DNA from 4 places in the Exiguobacterium sp. s152 genome. Region 1 is predicted to be linked to each of the others. Evidence: riboswitches for the same ligand, from Rfam matches in the RefSeq annotation. Region 1 holds a riboswitch; each other region holds the start of a gene.
What was found. Region 1 has a riboswitch for S-adenosylmethionine ahead of metK (methionine adenosyltransferase). Riboswitches for the same ligand answer to the same signal wherever they lie in the genome.
Positions count from the first base shown of each region.

Region 2: another riboswitch for S-adenosylmethionine. It lies ahead of msrA (peptide-methionine (S)-S-oxide reductase MsrA); the one in region 1 lies ahead of metK (methionine adenosyltransferase).
Region 3: another riboswitch for S-adenosylmethionine. It lies ahead of mtnK (S-methyl-5-thioribose kinase); the one in region 1 lies ahead of metK (methionine adenosyltransferase).
Region 4: another riboswitch for S-adenosylmethionine. It lies ahead of KNP72_RS07040 (aminotransferase class I/II-fold pyridoxal phosphate-dependent enzyme); the one in region 1 lies ahead of metK (methionine adenosyltransferase).

Region 1 covers NZ_JACSLX010000001.1:397,494-403,084, forward strand. Annotated here, with positions in the region: gene KNP72_RS02050 (alpha/beta fold hydrolase) at 1-536, opposite strand, end outside; gene KNP72_RS02055 (GNAT family N-acetyltransferase) at 626-1,096, opposite strand; gene KNP72_RS02060 (hypothetical protein) at 1,261-1,758, shown strand; gene metK (methionine adenosyltransferase) at 1,797-3,005, opposite strand; SAM riboswitch class I at 3,138-3,257, opposite strand; gene pckA (phosphoenolpyruvate carboxykinase (ATP)) at 3,573-5,144, shown strand; gene KNP72_RS02075 (alpha/beta hydrolase family protein) at 5,180-5,591, opposite strand, start outside.
Region 2 covers NZ_JACSLX010000001.1:25,376-30,966, reverse strand. Annotated here, with positions in the region: gene KNP72_RS00180 (bifunctional glycosyltransferase family 2/GtrA family protein) at 1-614, shown strand, start outside; gene KNP72_RS00175 (3'-5' exonuclease) at 658-1,224, opposite strand; gene KNP72_RS00170 (four-helix bundle copper-binding protein) at 1,290-1,622, opposite strand; tRNA gene KNP72_RS00165 (tRNA-Ala) at 1,738-1,810, opposite strand; gene KNP72_RS00160 (GRP family sugar transporter) at 1,945-2,808, shown strand; gene msrA (peptide-methionine (S)-S-oxide reductase MsrA) at 2,838-3,350, opposite strand; SAM riboswitch class I at 3,415-3,515, opposite strand; gene KNP72_RS00150 (hypothetical protein) at 3,560-3,721, opposite strand; gene KNP72_RS00145 (amidase family protein) at 3,833-5,236, shown strand; gene rlmN (dual-specificity RNA methyltransferase RlmN) at 5,306-5,591, shown strand, end outside.
Region 3 covers NZ_JACSLX010000007.1:871-6,461, forward strand. Annotated here, with positions in the region: gene KNP72_RS11940 (methylthioribulose 1-phosphate dehydratase) at 1-408, opposite strand, end outside; gene KNP72_RS11945 (2-hydroxy-3-keto-5-methylthiopentenyl-1-phosphate phosphatase) at 405-1,055, opposite strand; gene KNP72_RS11950 (2,3-diketo-5-methylthiopentyl-1-phosphate enolase) at 1,052-2,209, opposite strand; SAM riboswitch class I at 2,279-2,380, opposite strand; SAM riboswitch class I at 2,586-2,688, shown strand; gene mtnK (S-methyl-5-thioribose kinase) at 2,770-3,921, shown strand; gene mtnA (S-methyl-5-thioribose-1-phosphate isomerase) at 3,918-4,952, shown strand; gene KNP72_RS11965 (sugar ABC transporter substrate-binding protein) at 4,945-5,591, shown strand, end outside.
Region 4 covers NZ_JACSLX010000003.1:54,797-60,387, forward strand. Annotated here, with positions in the region: gene KNP72_RS07025 (peptide MFS transporter) at 1-1,005, opposite strand, end outside; gene KNP72_RS07030 (MDR family MFS transporter) at 1,150-2,394, opposite strand; gene KNP72_RS07035 (AI-2E family transporter) at 2,660-3,760, opposite strand; SAM riboswitch class I at 3,934-4,034, shown strand; gene KNP72_RS07040 (aminotransferase class I/II-fold pyridoxal phosphate-dependent enzyme) at 4,112-5,287, shown strand; gene KNP72_RS07045 (iron-containing alcohol dehydrogenase family protein) at 5,284-5,591, shown strand, end outside.

The DNA.
Region 1 (5,591 bases):
CAAGCGAGCGGCAAACGCGGCAAATGTTTCTTCTCTTCTTGATGTTCGACGATTTCTTCTTCGATCTCCCGGTATTGACCGTACGTGATCTCCCCAAAGCGCGACGATTCTTCCCCGCCACCCATGAACGTCATCATGCCGAGCGGGAGATCGGGACGGAAACGGTCGACCGCACTGGCGACGACTTGTTTCAGTCCGCCGATTTGGCGGGACGGATGCCAGTCGAACAGCGGTGAGATGTACGTCAGACTGCCGAGCGGCACGTCATATTCCTGGAGCAAGCGGTTCGTCAACAACGCCCCGAGACTGAACGCGATGACGTGAATCGGCAGCTTGTACTGACTCGCCTCGCGCAACGTGTTCTTGATTAACAATTTATGGTCTTCCGCCGTCAAACCGACCGTCTGGCCGGTCACGACGAGGACTTCATACTCGTCCCGCAACCGTCCTAAAAACGCCTCACTCAAACGCGACGTGAACTGGAGCGGATACACGATCACGATGACCCCTTTTCGTGATTCTTCGTCATAAGCCATACTGTCACCTCATTTTGTTATCACATATCTTTATACTAACAAAAAACATCAGCCGAGACTGATGTTTGGTTGAAAATCCGTCTAGGGTCTTAGCGCGGGTCGTACCGTAAATGAATCAGTTCCATCGGTTGATCGTATACTTCTTCTTGGATTCGATTCAGTTCGATGAACGCCTCATGACTCAAAAAAGCGATGGCTTGCTCGTTCGAGCTTTCGACGTACAGCTCGATCGGTTGGACTTTCCGTTCCCGTAGATGCGACAACAGTGCCGTCCCTAGGCCTTGGCGGTGATGAGCCGGATGAAGATAGAGACGGAGTACTTCCCATGTGTCCCCGCGGTCGATGGCGTGATAGAAGCCGATGACGTCGCCTTCGGCCTCACCGACAATGAACAACTGCTCTTTCGCTTCCTCGCTTGAACTGATGGCGCGGACGATCTCTTCTTGTTGATAGGCGCGTTCCATTACTTTCGAACGAACCTCGTCTCGTTCACTGACCGTCGCGAGCGCAATGTCGCGGATGGTGGCGGCATCTTCTGGCACGGCTTCTCGAATCTTCATAACGGCATCCCCCTTTTGGCCAATCTAGTAGTAACATTCCCCATCGGCAAAAAAATATCCTGCCCGTTCATTACTTTTTGATGTCGAAATGAAGGAAAACGTTATTTTCCATTTTGTGTCGGGTATAAGAGTATCAATGCCAACTTACAAAAAGGAGTGTTACCATGGAACCGAAACTACAACACGATCCACAAGTCGAGCAAGCCAATCATCCGAACCGTCAGTTTGAACAAACGAACACAGGAGGTCCAAAAATCACAGTCGTGACTGGGATGCTCCTCGGCGCCCTCGTCGGCGGCCTACTCGCCTTACTTAGTACGTCAAACCGTGAGAACACGAAACAATCGTTCTCGAGCGCGAAGTCATCGGTCGGCGGTCTCGTCGATACGGTCAAGCAAGACCCGGCCGGAACGGCGTCACAAGTCATCGGTCAAGTGAAAGCAGCGAGCGAGGTCATTCAAGACGTCGCGACCGACGTGCAAAACGTCTATGAAAAAGTCGCCGGTGAAGTCGACACGGTCAAACAAGACGTGAACAAAGTCGTCGGGACGGCGCAAGAAGCGAAATCGGATTTACAATCGATCGGCGAGAAAGTCGTCGAAGCGAAAGATACAGCACTTGGCAAAGAGAACTCAACAACTGAAGACAAGCCGCAAGCCTAAAAAAACGACCTTTCGAGTGAAAGGTCGTTTTTCTATGCTTATGCGAAACGTTTCGCGCCTTCTTCGAGCACTGCCGCTTTGTCCGTTTGCTCCCATGGGAGTTCAACGTCTGTACGACCGAAGTGGCCGTAAGCTGCTGTCTGCTTGTAGATTGGGCGACGAAGGTCGAGCATCTTGATGATGCCGGCCGGACGGAGGTCGAAGTTCTCACGAATGAGTTCGACGAGCTCAGTCTCGCTCAATTTGCCTGTGCCGAACGTATCAACCGCGATCGATACCGGGTGAGCAACACCGATTGCGTAAGCAAGTTGAACTTCTGCTTTGTCAGCAAGTCCCGCTGCAACGAGGTTTTTCGCCACGTAACGAGCTGCATACGCTGCTGAACGGTCAACTTTGGTAGGATCTTTACCTGAGAACGCGCCGCCGCCGTGACGAGCGTATCCACCGTACGTATCGACGATGATTTTGCGTCCTGTGAGGCCTGCATCCCCTTGTGGTCCACCGATTACGAAGCGGCCAGTCGGGTTGATGAAGTATTTCGTGTCCGCATCGATGAGTTCAGCCGGGATGACTACATCGATGACGTGCTCTTTCAAATCAGCTTGGATTTGCTCGAGCGTGATGTCTTCCGCGTGTTGTGTCGAGATGACGATTGTGTCGATGCGAACTGGGTTGTTCGCTTCGTCGTATTCGACTGTCACTTGTGTCTTACCGTCTGGGCGAAGGTAAGCGAGCGTGCCGTTCTTACGAACTTCTGCCAAACGACGTGACAATTTGTGAGCGAGTGAAATCGGGAGCGGCATGAGTTCCGGCGTCTCTTTTGTTGCGTAACCGAACATGAGACCTTGGTCACCAGCACCGATCGCATCGATTTCTTCTTCAGTCATTTGTCCTTCACGAGCTTCGAGCGCTTGGTCAACACCTTGCGCGATGTCTACCGATTGCTCATCGATCGATGTGAGGACAGCACAAGTCTCTGCATCGAAACCATATTTCGCACGTGTGTAGCCGATCTCACGAACAGTTTCACGAACAACTTTCGGGATATCCACGTAAGTTGATGTTGTGATTTCACCTGCTACGAGCACGAGACCTGTTGTGACAGACGTCTCAGCCGCAACGCGGGCGTTTGGATCTTCAGCTAAAATTGCATCCAAAATCGCATCTGAGATTTGGTCACAAATTTTATCCGGATGTCCTTCCGTGACGGACTCCGAAGTGAAAAGTCGACGGTTCAAGTTTGCCATTTCGAAAAACCTCCTATAATAAAGGGTGATGTGTGGACGGTACTCGTTCCCCTTACGCGTTGCTTTGGGACGGTAATGAAAAAAACCTCTCGCCATGTTCAAATGGGAAAGGTTGAATCGTTCTTCCTTACCCTCTTATCGTTCGAAGCTTACGCTTCGCTTCAGGATAGCACCTTTTCCGAATAACAATGAAAACTCGGACGGTTGCTGGGCTTCGTAGGGCCTTGTTCCCTCCACCGCTCAGAATAAGAGTATCCGTTACGAAGACCATCATATAAATGACACCCCGTTCTGTCAAGCGTATCGACCGAATTCGTCAAACTTTTCACAAACGGTCAAATAGTTATGTTTGTGAAATATCAAACATTTTTTTGTCCGTTTTGGTTTTTGTACTATGACCTGGTACAGAATATGTTAGAATGACAATGTAAGAAAGCGCTTACTTTAAAGGGTAAAAAATGCTTGTTTTTGATTAGTATGTCACATATAATAAAAACGTCATACTGATTAAACGCGGAAGTATGCGGATTTCATCCACATCTATTTAGGGGAAAGGTGGGATTCAGGATGGCGACAACGCTCCTGAAAATCGAAGAATTAATTAATGGTGCCGACATGAAGCGGAACTTGACGGTTCCAGAACTGGTGGAAGAAGCCATTCGCAACGGTGAGGGCGTACTGACGAAAGACGGGGCTTTATCGGTCAGTACCGGGAAATTCACAGGACGGTCACCGAAAGACAAATTCGTCGTGCAAGATGAAGTCAGCAATCATTTAGTAGACTGGGGTCCAGTCAACCAACCGATCGCGGAAGAGAAGTTCACCGCGCTACTCGACAAAGTGTTGACGCACCTCGAAACGATAGACAAGCTCTATTATCTCGAGGCGTCTGCGGGGGCAGACGAGCACTATACGCTCCCGGTCCGTGCCATCACGGAATACGCGTGGCACAATTTGTTCGCCAAACAGTTGTTCTTGCGTGAATGGCCGACGAAAGGTGCCTTCGAGCCATTCACGGTCATCTATGCACCGAGTTATAAGGCCGACCCAATCATCGACGGGACGAACTCCGAAACGTTCATTCTCGTCTCATTCGCCAAGCGGACCATTCTGATCGGGGGAACAGAATACGGCGGCGAGATTAAAAAATCGATTTTCTCGGTCATGAACTTCCTGTTGCCGGAACAACATGTGTTATCGATGCACTGCTCGGCGAACGTATCGGACGCCGGCGAGACGGCCCTTTTCTTCGGTCTATCGGGAACTGGGAAGACGACACTGTCGGCCGACCCGGAACGCCATTTGATCGGGGATGACGAGCACGGTTGGTCACCCGACGGCGTCTTCAATATCGAGGGCGGTTGCTACGCGAAGACGATCAATTTGTCGCGCGAGAACGAGCCGGAAATCTACGATGCCATCCGTTTCGGCTCATTGATTGAGAACGTCGTCTTAGACGAGAACCGGGCACCGGATTATAAGAATATCTCGCTCACCGAGAACACACGGGCCGCCTATCCGATTCAATTCATCGATAACGCGATGCTTCCGTCACGGGCCGGTCATCCGAACACGATCGTCTTCTTGACGGCCGATGCATACGGGGTATTGCCTCCAATCAGCAAATTGACGAAAGAGCAGGCGATGTACCACTTCTTGTCAGGGTATACGTCAAAACTCGCCGGCACGGAGCGCGGCGTCACTGAACCACAGGCGACGTTCTCGACCTGCTTCGGGTCACCGTTCCTGCCGCTCGCACCGGAACGCTATGCGGACATGCTCGGTACGCTGATTGAGAAGCACGACGTCGACGTCTATCTCGTCAACACGGGTTGGACCGGCGGCGCGTACGGAGAAGGATCACGGATAAAGCTCGCCTATACACGGGCGATGGTGAACGCGGCGGTCAACGGCAAATTGCGTGACGTCGAGACGACGCGCCACGACATTTTCAATGTCGAGATTCCACGCCACATTGACGGCGTGCCAGACGACGTGCTCAATCCGCGGGACACATGGAAAGACGGAGCGCGCTACGATGCCGAAGCAACGGCGCTCGCCCGGAAGTTCCAGGACAATTTCAAACGATTCACGAAAGCGAGTGAGGCGGTCGTTGCGGCCGGACCAATCATCGTATAACGAAAAATGAGACGATTGCCGATTCGGCAGTCGTCTCATTTTTTTGAGTTGGCGAGCATCCATTCCATCGCCGCATCGGTCGTCTTCCATTTTTCCCAAAACGGGAGTTGATGGGCGAACGGGACGACCCAAAGTTCGGCCCGCTCCCCCATCCGTTCCGCTACCGCCGTCGCATGGCGGAGTCGGACTTGTTCATCATCGGTGCCGTGAATCAACAACGTCGGTGCATCCCATTCCTTGTAGAGCGGCGAGCGCTCGACATAAGCGGCACGGGCCGCTTCCGGGTCGCCCCCGGTCATACGGCGCAACATCTTCCGCATCGAACGCTGTTCTTCATACGTCCACTCGAGATTGGTCACACCCGCCCATGACGTGACGGACGTGAGCGGTCGTTCCGCGGCGAGCGACAACGCCATCATGCCCCCGCGCGAGAAACCAAGGGCATGA
Region 2 (5,591 bases), 370 kb from region 1:
TGCTCGTCGGCAGCGGGCTTCGACTGAAAGACACCCAAACCGGTCTACGGGCCGTTCCGTTGCGCTATGCGGAACAGTTGCTCGACGTGCCCGGGAACCGTTATGAGTTCGAGATGAACATGTTGACGTTCACGAAACGTTGGCAAGTCCCGATTCAACAGATTCCGATTCAAACCGTGTATGTGGCCGAGAACGCCTCATCCCATTTTCGCCCGGTCATCGACTCGATTCTGATTTATCGCATGTTTTTAGCCTATTCGTTATCCTCGGTCGCCTCATTTTTATTAGATATCGGCGCCTATGCCTTGTTCATCTTTTTATTGAATCCGTGGTTAGAGACGACCCATGTCTTAATTGCGACGGTATTGGCCCGCATCATCTCGTCCTTATTCAATTACGTGGTGAATCGAAAAGTCGTGTTCGACTCGAAAGCGAGACGGGCGATGCCGAAATACTTCGGTCTCGTCGGCTTGCAGATGGCGTTGTCGGCCGGTCTCGTCTATGTATTGTTCCTGTTGTTTCGGGACGGGGAAGTATGGATTAAAGTGTTTGTCGACAGCCTTTTGTTCGTCGTCAGTTATTACATCCAAAAAAGATGGATCTTTAAACGCTAACAGGCCAAGACGATCGTCTTGGCCTGTCTGACGTACATTTCGATTAATAGGCAAGCTTCCCGAGCTTGACCGATGTAAAGCGGTGCAGTTCACGCGGGTCATGTATCCCGGTCTTCTGCATCATATCGCGCATGAGCAATGCGCAGACGCGGGCATCTTCAGCCGCATCGTGATGGATGAACGGGACGTTCAAATATTCCGCCATCGTATTCAGCTTGTGATTCGGCAGTCCAGGATACAGTTTTCTCGACAGCTTGACGGTACAGCCGTACTCGATCGTCGGAAACGTATATAAATCATATTTGGCGATTGCTTTCTTGAAAGCGCCCATATCAAATGAGGCATTGTGCGCCATGACGAGGTCGACATCCCGCAGCGTCGGATAGAGCTGTTCAAGCACCTCGGGTAAGGCTGGGGCGTCCCAGACGTCGCTCGGCCGGATGCCGTGGACGCGGATATTGCCTGCGTCAAAGTCTTCTTCTGGATTGACGAGTAGTTGGTTCGTCTCGATGATTTCACCGTCGACGAGTAGGCTCCAGCCGACAGAGCAGATGCTGCGACTATCGCGGTTGGCCGTCTCGACGTCGATGGCAAGAATTGAATATGACATAATCGGTCCCTTTCTCATAAAACAAGTATAAAAAAAGTCTAACATATCGTTAGACTAAAAAGCGATTATGCGGCCACGAGGTTGCGACACGCCTCTGCGCAGCGGAGACACGCTTCGGAACAACGTTGGCAATGGTCATGCAAGTGGCGGCCACATTCGACGGCGCACGTGTCGCACACCTGGGCGCAGAGTGCAGCAATCGGTTTGGTGAAAGCCGAATCGGTCTCGAGCGCGTTCAAGGCGAGCGCACACACTTCCGAACATTCTTTCGTCAGCCGGATACACTCGGCGACCATCAATAAATCCTCTTCTTGTAAACATTTTGAGAAACAGTGATTGCTTGCCCGCATACAGTCGATGACGGCTAAAATGGTCTCTTCGACAGAGGCACGATCCATAGTAAGTCCCCCTTAGAATAATGATGTCTTACAATCATTACCCGCTACCAGGTGACTTAAACCGGGCGGAGACGCAAAAAAAAGTCACCCCTCAAATGAGTGGTGACTTCCATAATGGAGCATAGCGGGCTCGAACCGCTGACCTCCACGCTGCCAGCGTGGCGCTCTCCCAGCTGAGCTAATGCCCCGTTCGAAAATTATTATATCATCCTAGTAAAACATTTGGCAATGGATATTTTTAAATTTTTTCGAACAAAGTTTAATCGTGCGTAAACGTGGGAAAATCATTGGTAATGTTATTCTACGAAAGCAGGTGTTATCTATGGAAATGATTTTACTCGCACTCTTACCTGCCTTGATGTGGGGGAGTATCCCGCTCATCGTGTCGAAAGTCGGTGGTAAGCCGATTCAACAGTTAATCGGGACGACGATTGGGGCGATGGTGATGGCGGTCATCATCGCACTCGTATTCAATCCGGAGTTCACGACGCTAGCAATCGTGACCGGCTTCATCTCCGGTGTGTTCTGGGCACTCGGGCAATATTTACAGTTCCAATCGTTCCAAATTTTAAGTGTATCGAAAGCGATGCCGATCAGCACCGGTATGCAACTCGTCGGGACGTCCTTGTTCGGCGTCATCGTGCTCGGTGATTGGCAGACGTCGACCGAGTTATGGCTCGGTTTTTCTGCGCTCGTGTTGATTATCATCGGGGCGGCACTGACGTCATATCAGCAGAACAAAGACGGCGACAGTAGCGGGGCCTTGAAGAAAGGCTTGCTCGTCCTGCTCGTGTCGAGTATCGGTTATGTGACGTATGCCGTCTTGACGAACTATTTCGAGGTCGACGGCATCACGGCCATCTTGCCGCAATCGGTCGGGATGTTCATCGCAGCGCTCTTGTTCAGCTTGCGCGAGAAAGATGTCAAGAAGTTCGACCCGAAGACGTTCAAAAACATCTTGGCCGGTCTCGCCTGGGGGATTGGGAACTTCGGGCTGTTCGTGTCGAGCGGTGAGGTCGGCATCGCGACGTCGTTCGCCTTGTCGCAATTGAACGTCGTCGTGGCGACGCTCGGTGGGATTTATCTATTGAAAGAAGAGAAGACGACGAAAGAACGGGTCTTCGTCTTTATGGGAATCGGGCTCATCGTCGTGGCCGGATTCATGCTCGGGATTGCGAAAAGCTAAAAAGACGGGTCAGACGACCCGTCTTTTGTTTACCAGGCTTGCTCGATGAATGCGTCGCGCCCAGATTTCTTCCGGTCCTCTTTATAGTGGGCCGGATTTTTTTTATGGAAGTCTTGATGGTATTCCTCGGCCGGATAGAACGTGTCGGCCGGTAGAATCTTCGTGACGATTGGCTGTTTGAATCGTCCGCTCGCCGCGAGCGCGTCGCGACTCTGCTCTGCTTTCACGCGTTGTTCTTCAGTATGATAGAAGATGGCCGGCGCATATTGGCTGCCGCGGTCTTGGAACTGGCCGCCGTCATCGGTCGGATCGGTCTGAATCCAATATAGTTCGAGCAGGCGCTCATAAACGAACAGCGTCGGGTCGAACGTGATCTCGACGACCTCATAATGTCCCGTCGTCCCTGTTTTCACTTGTTCATACGTCGGGTCATCGACGTGACCTCCCGTATAACCGGATACGATTGACTCGATGCCAGGTTGCTCCTCGAACGGCGTCACCATGCACCAAAAACAGCCGCCTGCGAATGTTGCTTTTTCCATTAGTAAGTCCCCCTCGATCAATTTTCCCAAAAAAAGCGCTCATGTCATCGACATGAGCGCTCTGTCATATCGGCCAAGGCACATGCCTTGCTGGAAGTAGCACCTTGCCGAAGCAGGTTGCTGTGAAGTCATAGAGCCAGGTCTCTCGTTCACTCAAGATATCGATATGTAGTTGGTGAGAGCATCATACCATCAGATTTGAAGCGGCGTCAACGGTTTGGTTTGCGTCGAAGTTGGAACAAGGTGGCGCCGAGAATCAAGATGACGAGGACGATGGAGAGCGGTAGCGTATACGGAGCGTCCCCGGCATATAGCTGTAAGAAGAACAAGGCAAAGACGGACAATAAGACGAGTACGTACGAACGATTCATAGTAACCTCCCTTTTCTTTCAGTGTACCAAGTTACATATTCGTTGGCGAACGAAAACAGGAAATCATCTGGAGATAGCGAATACCATCGAGTGACCAAAGGAGGAATCTATATGACTGAACCAAACACATGTTTCGAACTCGATATCGAGACCGCCCAGCGCGGATATAAAGAAGGAACGTTCACGGCGCGTGACGTGACGGCCTACTATTTGACACGGATCGCCCAGTTGAACGACAAGCTGAGAGCGGTCATTCAAGTGAACCCGGACGCCTTGTTCGAGGCCGAGGCGGCCGACCGGGCGTTTCGACGAGGTGACCGCTTGCCGTTGCTCGGCATCCCGGTGTTGATTAAAGACAATGTCGAGACGGCGGGATTGATGAAGACGACGGCCGGGGCCGTCGCCCTCGCGCATCACTTCGCCGGCCGGGACGCCCATCTCGTTCAAAGCCTGCGCGCGAATGGGGCCATCATCCTCGGAAAAGCGAACTTATCCGAATGGGCCAACTTTTTGACTGAGGGCATGCCGAACGGCTGGAGTGGGGTTGGTGGCCAGACGCTCAATCCATATGGGGACAAGCTCGATGTCGGAGGGTCGAGTTCAGGTTCGGCGTCGGCGGTCGCTGCCAACTTGACGTTGCTTGCCGTCGGCAGCGAGACGAGTGGCTCGATTATCCACCCGAGCGTCCATAATGGAATCGTTGGCATCAAACCGACCGTCGGTTTGATTAGCCGCAGCGGCATCATCCCGATCTCCCGGTCGCAGGACACGGCCGGCCCAATGGCACGGACACTACGGGATGCGGTGCTCGCCCTTGAGGCGATGGTCGGGGAAGATCCCGCTGACCCAGCGACGACGCATCTTCCGGCCGGTCCGCCTTACCGGACTTGTCTTGATGAGCGGCAAGCAGTCGGTATGCGTGTCGGCGTCGTCAAGACCGATCTGTCTGAAGAAGAGCAGGTGCTCTACGACGAAGCGATCGCATTGCTGAAACAGAGCGGCATCGAGGTCGTCACCGTCGAACTGCCGTCGAAAGCAGGGCTCGACCAAGGGGATATCCTGTACCATGAGTTCAAGCTCGGAATCGAGGCGTATCTCGCCTCGACGACGCTCCCGTATGAGACGTTGTCGGATTTGATTAACTGTAACAACAGTCATCCCGAGACGATTCCGCATGGACAGAAGACGTTCGAGAAAGCGGATGAACAATCGGGCCGCTTGATTGAGGACGCCTATTTGACGCGCCGCCTCGACGACGTTTATCACGCCAAGACGGACGGCATCGACCGATTGTTGGCCGAGCAGGAACTTCATGCCCTCGTCTTGCCGCATGACCACAATTATGACATGGCGGCGAAAGCCGGCCATCCGACCGTCACGATCCCGTATCGCTTGAAGGCGAGCGGGGCCCCGTTCGGTCTATCGTTCACCGGGACGAGCTATGCCGAATGCGACTTGATTCGTCTCGCCTACGCGTTCGAGCGTCATGTGACACGTCCCGTCCCACCGTTATAAGAACGTTGCACCGGTCGTCCACGTCCGCTACAATGGTACGTATGCGGATTGAAGAAAGGACAGATAGCAATGAAACCATCTATATACGGGCTGACATTCGATCAGCTGTCGGAAGCGTGCGTCTCTTGGGGATACAGTGCCTTCCACGCGAGACAAATCTGGGACTCACTCTATATCGACCGAGTCAAGCACATCGAGGACATCTCGGTTCGCGCTGAAGTGCGTGAGGCGCTCGCCGCCGAATACGTCATCTCGACGCAAGACCTGTTCGTCAAACAAGAAGCGGGCGACGGGACGGTCAAATTTTTACTTAAATTACACGACGGGCACTATATCGAGACGGTGCTCATGCGTC
Region 3 (5,591 bases), on a different contig from region 1:
GCGGACGACCGCATCCTCGTCCCAGAAGCCGAGCGCTTTGATGATTTCTTGACCGGTGAAGACGACTTCGCCGGTGGCGGCATGGAGCTCGGAGATGACATTATTGTCGACCGTATGGACATGGAGCGAACACGTCGCATCCGTCCGATTGAACACTTCGACATGTAGCAGCGTCTCGGCGGATGGTTTTCCTGTCTGTTCGCCGATTAAGCGTCCGCCCGCATCGACATGAACAAAGTCGTCTGGCGTTCGTTTCCGTTTATCGCGTCCACTCGCCGTGACGAGAAATTCGAGCGGGTCGTCAGAGACGCGAATCGCCAAATTCCCACTCGTTCCGGGGAACCAGTCGCGGGCGGCGAGTTCGTCTTTAATCTCGGCCAGTTCAAGCCAACGTGCCGTAAGGCTCATACGGCCACCTCCTTCAAATGATGGGTGATGTCGTCAAACGTCTCGAACGGGGCGTAACGGATGCCTGCGTCTTCGCAGAGCGTGATGAGTTGACCTCGGGCGTAGACGAAGTCGGCACGCTTCGCGACCTCGAAGTCGGTCACCGAGTCGCCGATGACGATTAAGCGGTCGGCGGGATTGACGATGCGGCGAGCGAGCGTCGGCTTGCAACAGCCGCAATCGTTCGTGCACTGTTCGTCGCAAGCGTGCGACCACGTGACGGTTACCGTCTCAGCAGAGAAGTCGGCGACGTTGCAGTAGATATGCTCGGGGTCGACGTGGCCTGCTAAAATTGGATGGACGAAAAAGTCCATCCCGCCGCTGACGACGTCAAACTTCCAGCCGTGGGCCCGAACTTGTTCTAAAAATGCCGGGAACCCTTGGCGGAGCGTGATCCGCTCCAACAAATAATCACGGTAAGCCGGGGCAGCCGCGCTCGGCAATAGTTGAAACAGTTGACCGACGCCGGAGCGGATTGAAATCCGTTGTTCGAGGACCGCATCTTTCAACTCGACCCAAGCCGGCGGGGCGAACGCTTTCATCAAGGCGATGATATTGTCTTCCGCCGTGATCGTCCCGTCGAAGTCGCACAGGATATGGATCGTCATCGCGACGCCCACGCCTTTAACGCGGTATCGAGTTCGTCCGTCTGTCCTTCGGTGTGACCGAGGACGTGAGTGATGGCTTGGCGGAAAGCACGGGCCCCGGCGGCTGCACCGTCCGGGTGACCATGAATGCCACCGCCGGCGTTGATGACGACATCTGTCCCGAAATCACGAATGATATCGGCGACAAGCCCCGGATGAATCCCAGCTGACGGGACCGGTAAAATTGGTTTCGACCAATGCGGTTCGGCGCTCAAGTCACGAATCGCGAACGCCTCGTCCCGTGGTGTCGCGAGCGAACCGTACGGAGACGGGAAGAGCGTCAAATCGGCCCCGGCGAGGCGTGGGAGTTTACCGAGTAAGAGCGAATGACTGATGGACCCGGTCAAGGCGCCGGCAAAGGCCGGGTGAGCCAAAATCGGCACACGGATGTCTGGGTCGTTCGCAAGTTCGCGCAGTGCGTCAAGACCGTACGTATAGACGTTGAATAGAAGCGCCGTCGCACCGGCCTCAATCAGCCGGAGTGCCTGGTCGCGCAGAGCGAACACAGGACCGCTCAACGTGATGGCATAGAGGACACGCTTCCCGGTCGCCTCAAAGTGCGCTTGAATGACGGCCGCTCCGATGCGGGCCCGTTCGAGCGATGGGGTGAGCGGGTTGTCGTATAAAATTTCGTCGTCTTTGACGATATCGATGCCTCCGGCAAACTGATCGCGGAGTTGCTGCTCGAGAAACGCGAGGTCACGGCCGATGACACCTTTGAAGATGCTCATGACGAGCGGGCGATCATGGACACCGAGCAAATCGCGAATCCCTTCGACGCCGAACTTGGCGCCTTTGAAATGAGGCGCGAGCGTCTCGGGCAACGTCAAATCGATTAACCGGATTGAATCGTCGAGGGACAGTTTCCCGAACGTCGTCGTCAAGATGGATGAAAAGTCAGGGCTGACATTATGTAACGGGTAGCGGATCGTGAAGCGGCTCGTCGTATCCGTATGTGTGGTCGACACGACCTCACCCCGGTACGCCTGTAACTGCTCTTGCTCTAAGTGAGGCAGCTCCGTCCAAGTACCGACGGTCAGCTCGAGGGCGATTTTGTCGGCGACGGTCGCGACCGCGTCCGTTCGTTTGATTTCATATGTGGCAGTGATACTCATATGGTTCCTCCTTCCAGGCAAACAAAAAATGACCCCATGCCGAGGCAAGAGGTCATCATAAAAAATGAACTCTTATCTCTCAGCTTTCGCTGCAAGAATTAGCACCGTGCCATCTCTGGTCGGTTGCTGCGACATCATCGGGCTCGTCCCTCCGTCTGCTCTTGATAAGAATGTGATTTGAAGTTGTGAAATTTAATTGAATTTTTGCACAGAATCGTCACGTCGTCAATTCCTTTTTTTCCAAAAAAAATATTTTGGGGAGTTGTTTCCATATATGCACAAAAAAAGACGGAGGTGCACGGAGAAAATGACGTTGACAATTGTGACGTCAAGTCCGTAATATTCATCACATAAGTTCACCGAATCGAATAAACCACTCTTATCGCGAGTTGGCAGAGGGAATTGGCCCGATGACGCCGCAGCAACCGACCACTAGGCACGGTGCTACATCCACCAGACGAATGTCTGACAGATGAGAGGAACAACCATTTTGGCTGTGCCTCTTTCTCGCGGAGAAAGGGGCTTTTTTTGTGGGCAACTTACAGGAAGGGGAAAACATCATGTCATATCAACCATTTACAGAACAGACCGTCGTCGAGCACGTCCGTCAACTAGGATACTTGCAAGACGGAATCGCCGAGTGTGAGGAAATCGGGGACGGTAATTTGAATCTCGTGTTTCGGATTCGCCAAGGCGAACAGCGCCTAATCGTCAAACAGGCGCTCCCATACGCCAAAGTTGTCGGCGAGAGCTGGCCGCTTACGCTCGAACGGGCATGGATTGAACAGTTGGCACTCCGTGAGTTTGCGAACGTGGCGCCGCGTTTCGTCCCGGACGTCCTCGGCAGCGACCGGACGCTCGCCTACACGATTTTAGAAGATCTGTCTGATTATGAGATTGTCCGCACCGGTTATTTGAAGGGGGAGAGCTATCCGGAACTCGCGCGTCATGTCGGTGAATTTTTAGGAGAGACGCTGTTCGCGACGTCGGATTATGCGGCCGGACCAATTGCGAAGAAGCGGATTGAACGTGACTATTACAATCCGGAACTGTGTGACATCACCGAGAAGCTCATCTTCACCGACCCGTTCAAAGACGCAGAGTCGAACAACATCGAGGCGGCGCTTCGAGAAGATGTCGAACGCCTTTGGCAAGACCAGGCACTGAAGGTCGAGGTGACGAAACTGAAAGTCGGATTTGTCACGAAACATGAGGCGCTTCTGCACGGTGACCTACATACGGGCAGCATCTTCGCGACCCAACAAGAGACGAAAATCATCGATCCAGAGTTCGCATTTTACGGACCGTTCGGCTTCGACCTGGGCCAAATCATCGCCCATTTGACGCTGTCGACGTTCTATGACCCGTTCAAACGCTTCGAACGTTTCACAGACGTCTTGACGGTGTGGGAGACGTTTGAGAAGACGTTCCGGGCCAACTTTGAGCGCGCCGTCGAACCGTTCAACACGGACGGTTTTGTCGACGAGTTGTTGCGGACGATCTTCAGCGACACGATCGGCTACGCCGGTTGCGAACTCATTCGCCGTGCCGTCGGACTCGCCGGTGTCGCCGATCTCGAGACGTTGCCGGAAGCGACGCGGCTCGAACGAAAACGTGACGCGCTTGCCCTCGGGACGGCGCTCATCAAAGAACGCCACAGCGTCGAATCGATTGACGACTTGGTGACGCTTTTGTCGGGGGTGCGCGTATGACGGTCCAAAACATCCGCTTTAATTCGCAAACGGACGAACTCATCGTATTGGATCAGACGTTGTTGCCGCACGAAGAGCGTTACGTGACAATCGAGACGCTTGAACAGGCCGAACATGCCATCGAGACGCTCCAAGTCCGCGGCGCCCCGGCCATCGCTTATTTCGGAGCGTTCGTCCTCGCCAAAGAGGCGGGCCGGTTAATCGATGACCCGGACTTCACGCGTCGGCTCGACCTCGTCGGACGCCGCTTGATTGCGACCCGGCCGACAGCGGTCAATTTGCAAAACGTGATTGAATCGCTCCTTGATTTAAATGTCGGGGACGACTTTGAGGCGATTGCCGAGGAAATCAAACGGCGCGCCATCGCTTTGTACGACCGGGACGTCGATACGTATCGGGCCATCGGCGAGCATGCACTGACGGTGTTGCCGGCCGGAGGGAACGTGTTGACGATTTGCAACGCCGGTGCCATCGCGACATCGCGATACGGCACGGCGCTCGCGCCGTTTTACGTCGGAAAAGAACAGGGCGTATCTTTCAACGTCTTCGCCTGTGAGACGCGGCCGCTCCTGCAAGGGGCACGCCTCACTGTCTGGGAACTCGACCGGGCCGATATCGACGTGACGCTCATCACAGACAATATGGCGGCTTGGACGATTCAGTCAAAACGAGTCGACGCCATCATCGTTGGAGCCGACCGTATCACACGGACGGGTCACGTCGCCAATAAAATCGGGACGTTGCAGCTCGCCGTCCTTGCCAAACATTACGGCATTCCGTTCTACGTCGCGGCGCCGCATTCGACGTTCGATTTGACGGCGGATGACACGATTGAAATCGAGGAGCGGAACCCGTCAGAAGTGACACATATCGGCGGTCAACCGACGGCACCCGTCGGCATCACCGTCTTCAATCCGGCGTTCGACGTCACCACACCGGACCTCATCACCGGACTCATCACCGAGGCGGGTGTGTTCGAACCGACAGAGGCCGCCATCACACATCATGTAGGGGGAACGATTCATGTCTAAAAAACTATTGATTTTGTTATTCACATTCGTCTTGGCGCTCGTCGGTTGCACGAACGAGCAAGCGGCCCCATCGAAGCCGGCCGAGAAGACGGCAGAGACCAAACCCGTCTCGGTATCGAACGGGACGTTGCCGAAAGATATCGATGTCGCCCTCATCATGCAGATGTCGATTGGCACGTTCTCGTCGCAGTATATCAATGGGGTGACGGAACAGGTCGAATCGTTCGGCGGCAACGTGAAAGTGTACAACGCCGACAACGATCTGTCGAAGATGGCGAGCTACGTCGACACGGCGACGACGCAAGGCGTCGATGTCATCTTGATTGACCATGGCCGCGCCGATGCGTTGAAAGAACCGGTCCAACGTGCACTCGACAAAGGCATCAAAGTCGTCGCGTTCGACAACGATTTGACGAACGAAGGCGTGACGGTCATCGACCAGGACGACTATTCGCTCGCCTGGCGTTCCCTCAAGGCACTCGTCGAAGATTTGGACGGTGAAGGCAACATCGTCACGATTTGGGTCGGCGGCTTCACACCGATGGAACGACGCCACACGATTTATGATGCGTTCTTGAAACGCTACCCAGGCATTACGGAAGTCGCCAAGTTCGGTTCGGCGACGAATAATACGGCGCT
Region 4 (5,591 bases), on a different contig from region 1:
AGGTGACAGCGTGAACCCTAAAAATTCAAGGTCGGTCCGCTTATCGGCATAGCTGGCCAAAATCGTCGCGCCTTGCTCTTGAATCGCCCAGAACATGACCGAGGCGATGAAGAGCGGGATATAGGCGATAATCCGTGACCGCTCGACTTCCGTCGTTTTCGGGCTACGATACATGACGATGAAATAAATCGTCGGAATCGCGATCCCGAACACACCGACGAGACCGATGAACGTGTTAATCGTGAACAATCCTTGTGGAATCAAGACAGCCAACAGACCACCGATGAGGACGACTGCGATCGTCGTATACTTGATCGCGTTTTTCTTTTCAGACGGCGTCAACGGGTTCGGTACGTATGAACCGGCGAGACCGAGATTCTTTTTCTTCGTGACCATGAAGACGACGAGACCGATGAACATCCCGACCGCGGCGAGGGCGAAGCCCCAATGGAAGCCATAACTCTTTTGAACCCCACCGACGATCAAAGGCGAGATGAAGGCACCGAGGTTGATCCCCATATAGAAGATACTGAACCCGGCGTCACGACGACGGTCCGTCTCATTGTACAGGTCACCGACGATACTCGAGACGTTCGGTTTTAAGAGACCGGTCCCGATGACGATCAACGCCATCGAGATGAACAAGAACGTCAGGCTACCAGGAATCGACAGTACGATATGACCGAGCATGATGAACACACCGCCGAAGAAGACGGACCGGGACGTCCCGAACACACGGTCAGCGAGCCATCCCCCGATGACCCCCGACATGTAGACGAGTGCGCCATACACCGACATGATGGACAAGGCGACGTTCTGGTCGAGACCGAGACCGCCATCTGATACCTCGTAATACATGTAGAAGACGAGGATGGCACGCATCCCGTAATACGAGAACCGTTCCCAAAACTCAGTGAAGAATAGCGTGAACAACCCTTTAGGCTGTCCGAAAAAACCTTTTTGTGGCACGCTGTCCACAATTTTCTGTTTATCGATCCTTTCCATGAAAGATCCCTCCTTAACCGTATTATCATAAAAAGAATCATTATGTTTGTAAAGAATAATAGAAGCAAATATTCAAAATTTAACGAATTTGCAACGAATTAAAAAATCACACTAAACGACTAGGTTCAGTGTGATTTATATAGGTCAAGCCGTCTTTTGTTTCGCTTCGGCCGCACTGACGCGACGTCCGAGCTGCCAGTAGATGAGGCCTGACACACAGCTGGCCGCCCCGACGAGGATTAAGGCGATATGACCGGCCCGCTGATCGAAGAATAGGCTCGCCATGATTGGAGCCGTCACCCCGCCGATCAACCATTGGATACTGGCGGCCCCGTTATAGGCCCCACGCATATTCTCCGGAGCGATCAAGGCGATGAACGTCTGTTGGACCGGGGACATGATCATCTCACCGAGCGTATAGAACGCGTATACCGCGAGCAAGACGCTGACGAGGACGAGGTACGGTGTCCCGAGGGAGTAGAGGAGACGCGGCATGACCGCGATCAGGATCATGCCGACCCCGAAGATGGTCGCCCCGGCGAGCATGACGTTGCCGAACGGCTTGCGCCCGAGTTTCGAGGCAATCGGGAACTGGAACAACACGACCATGATGCCGTTCAAGGCGAGCATATAGGCGAACGGATTCTCACGGTCGGTGAACGACGGCATCGACTCGCGCAAGAACAGCGGCAACATGCTCTCGATGAGCGAGAAGCCCATCGAGATGAACACACCGGCGAAGATGAAGACGAGGAACACCTTATCGTTATAGAACACCCGTAGGACGTCCCGGTTAGACGGTGTATCGTCCTCGGTCGTCTCCGGGAGCGACTCCCGGATGAAGCGGCCGAGGACGAGCGCATAAAGGATAAAGACGAATGACGCCGAGAAGAAGATATACTGCCGGTCGATGAACAGGACGGCGCTGCCGAGGAGCGGGCCGAGCGCCGCCCCGATGTTATGGCCCATCCGCAACAGGCCGAACGCCTCGTTCATCTGTTCGGGCTCGGTCACGTCCGCCACCATCGCGCTCGCGGCCGGATGAAACAACGAGTTCGTCAAGCCGAGCATGGCGTTCAAAAGGAGGAGCGGCCAAAACGTCTCGGCGAACGCGAAACCTACGAGCGCGAGCGCATCGCCGAGGATGGCGATCATCATGATCGGTTTGCGGCCATACAAATCCGCGAGCCGTCCGCCGACGACCGAACCGATGAGGGCCATGATCGGACCGGTCGCCATGATGACACCGACCTGGATATAACTGTCGAGCTTGTCACTGTAATAGAGGACAAGGAACGGCGCGATCATGAACATCATGACGCCGGTGATCGTCTCCCCGAGGAAACGGATCCAAATATTGCGGTCGAGTCGTTTGAGTGATTGAATCATTAGGTTCACCTGCTTTAATTATTGGAATGTAAAAAGGGACGCAGCATGCACAAAGGCATACGCGTCCCTACGATCTTAGACATGCCTCGGAAGGCAGGCGAACGTCACGGATTCAAATCACGGAGAGGCGCCTGCCGGTCAATATGGACTTGGACGTGCGAGCGTGGAATGACTGACATTGGTACCTCTCCTTTCTGCATTGGACTGTCTTCTCTTCAAGATTATGATATTTCTGTGAAATGTGTCAATCTAAATCGTCAATGTGTCATAACAATTCATTCAAATTTTTGCGACTGAGCCGGTAGTCGATCAAGCGTGAGAATACGACTTGAATCATCGCCGTGACCGGCACGCTGATGAACATCCCGACGAGGCCGAACAGGCTGCCGCCGATGATGATCGACGTGATGACCCAGAACGGTGTGATGCCGACGCTGTCGCCGAGAATCTTCGGGCCGAGCCAGAGTCCGTCGAATTGTTGCAACAAGAAGATGAACAAGAGGACGATGAGCGCCGTGAACGGGTCATAGAAGTAAGTGATGATGAACGCCGGGATCATCCCGAGCAGCGGTCCGACGTACGGGATGAAGTTCAAGACACCGACGATGACGCCGAGCAGAAGCGCGTATGGCGCACCGATAATCAACAGACCGGCGACGGCCAGCACCCCGATGATGAGGCAGTCGAGCGACTTTCCGATGATATAGCGTTTGAAGATATAATCCATCTCTTGGAAGATGTCGATCGTCGTCTTGGCTGACGCGACCGGGAAAATCGCATACAACAGCCGCTTGAACATGCGGGCAAAAATCTCTTTGTCTTTTAAAAGATAAATCGAGATGACGATCCCAATCAAGAAGTTAAAGAGCGTCATCGTGAAGCTCGACACGTAGCTGACCGACGACAAGACGGCCGTCTCGACCCAGCCCGAGTAGCGCTCCTGGAACCGGCTGAAATCGATGGCCTGGGCGACTGTCGCGTTATACTCTTTCAAATACGTGTTCAACTGTGACAGATACCCGTCGATTTGCCGGATATAGGACGGGAGTTCCTCGATGAGCGAGGCGAGGCTCGAATAGATGCGTGGGAACAGTGTCACCGCAGAGATGACGAGAATCCCGATAAAGACGATATACACAATCAGCAATCCTTGATATCGTTTTAGTTGAAACCGTTCTTCTATATAGGACAGGACGGTATTCAGGAGCAGTGCGATGGCGATTCCCATAATAATCGGCGTCAGCAACTGGAACGTATAATGCATCATTTGCGAAATTGTATCCGGTTCGCTGATGACTTTCCAGAGCACGAGCAGGATCAGGCCGATCACGCTCAACTTCCAAATCAATTGACGGTTTAATTCCAAAGGTCCATCCCCTCATGTTTTAAATTTTGTAGAATAACGTTCACTTTCACTATGAACGTTTTTTTATCGGGATTCAAGAGGACATGCTCATTTTCAAAAAAGGATTGACAAGATTGGTAACGTTTGGTTAACTAAGTGACATATTACAAAAAGACAAATCGCATATAAAACACTTTCTATCAAGAGAAGCGGAGGGACTGGCCCGATGAAGCTTCAGCAACAGATTGTTTCAATACTGTGCTAATTCCAGCAAGGTGACCTTGAGAGATGGAAAGGTGGTTGTTTGAATACGTCCGTATCTCGACACCCCTTTCCGCGGAAAGGGGTGTTTTTTGCATAGGAGGACTATTCATGACTGACAGACGCTCACACTTACTAAAAACGTTACCGCCTCAACATTTCGTCGGACTCGCGAACGAGGTGGCCGAACTCGAACAGGCCGGCCGCGACATCATCCGACTCGGGCAAGGGACGCCTGACCTGCCGACGCCTGAGCCGATTTGCGACGCGCTCCAGACGGCGCTCCTTGATGCCTCGACCCATCAATACGGTCCGTTCCGCGGTCAGGCCCGCCTGAAGCAAGCGGTGGCGACGTTCTATTTGAACGAGTACGGGGTTGAACTCGACGCCGAGACAGAAGTCGCGATTCTCATCGGTTCTAAGTCCGGACTGATTACGTTGCCGCAATGCGTGCTCGAACCTGGCGATGGCATCTTGTTGCCGAATCCCGGCTATCCCGATTATATCTCGGGGGCCCGTCTCGCCGGTGCGGTCGTCCGTGACCTCGTCCTCCGGGAAGAGAACGGCTTCTTGCCGGACTATGAGACGCTCGATACGCAAGAGGCAAGACTCATGTATTTAAACTACCCGAGCAATCCGACCGGAGCCGTCGCCTCACCCGCTTTCTTTGACGATACCGTCCGTTTCGCCCGGGAGCGGGACTTGATGGTCGTCCACGATTTCGCATACGGCAGCATCGGATTCGATGGACATGTCCCGCCGAGTTTCCTGCAGGCGGAAGGGGCGAAAGAAGTGGGCATCGAGGTATATACGATGTCGAAAGCGTTCAACATGTCCGGTTGGCGCGTCGCCTTCGCCGTCGGGAACGCGGACATCATCGAGGCGATCAACACGTATCAGGACCACGTCCACGTCAGCGTGTTCTCGGCCATCCAGGCGGCGGCTGTCGCTGCGCTCGAGGCGCCCCGTACCATCCGTGACGATTTGGCCCGACTGTACGAGGCACGGCGTGATCGCCTGATCGACGGGTTGAACCGGGCCGGCTGGGCGGTCGAACCGCCGGAAGGCTCGTTCTTCGTCTGGGCGAAAGTGCCTGAGGGTGATGCCAAGTCATTCTCGCGGAAACTGCTGCATGAAGCCGGTGTCGCCGTCACCCCGGGCTATTTCTTCGGCTCGGAAGGGAACGGATACGTCCGCTTCGGCCTCGTCTCACCGGAACCGAAGATTGACGAGGCCGTCGAACGAATCGAGCGGTTGTTTGCCGCCTATGAGGAGGTGCGGGCATGATTCGTCAGGCCGTCCTTGAATATGACCACGCCGATGACGCGCTCGACCGTCTCGATGACTTAGTCGACGGCCGACGTGCCCACGTCCTGCACGGTCAGAACGGGTATGACGTCGTCCGAGCCATCTTTCCGGCCATCGCGGACTATCCGGCAACAAGGTTCAGCGGGGAGTGCATGGACTCGGAAGTCAAACGGCTCAAACCGTTGGACGCCGACGTGTTAATCGCCGTCGGAGGCGGCAAGCTCATCGATACGGCCAAACTCGTCTCCTATCAACGGAACGTCCCGCTCATCGTCGTCCCAAC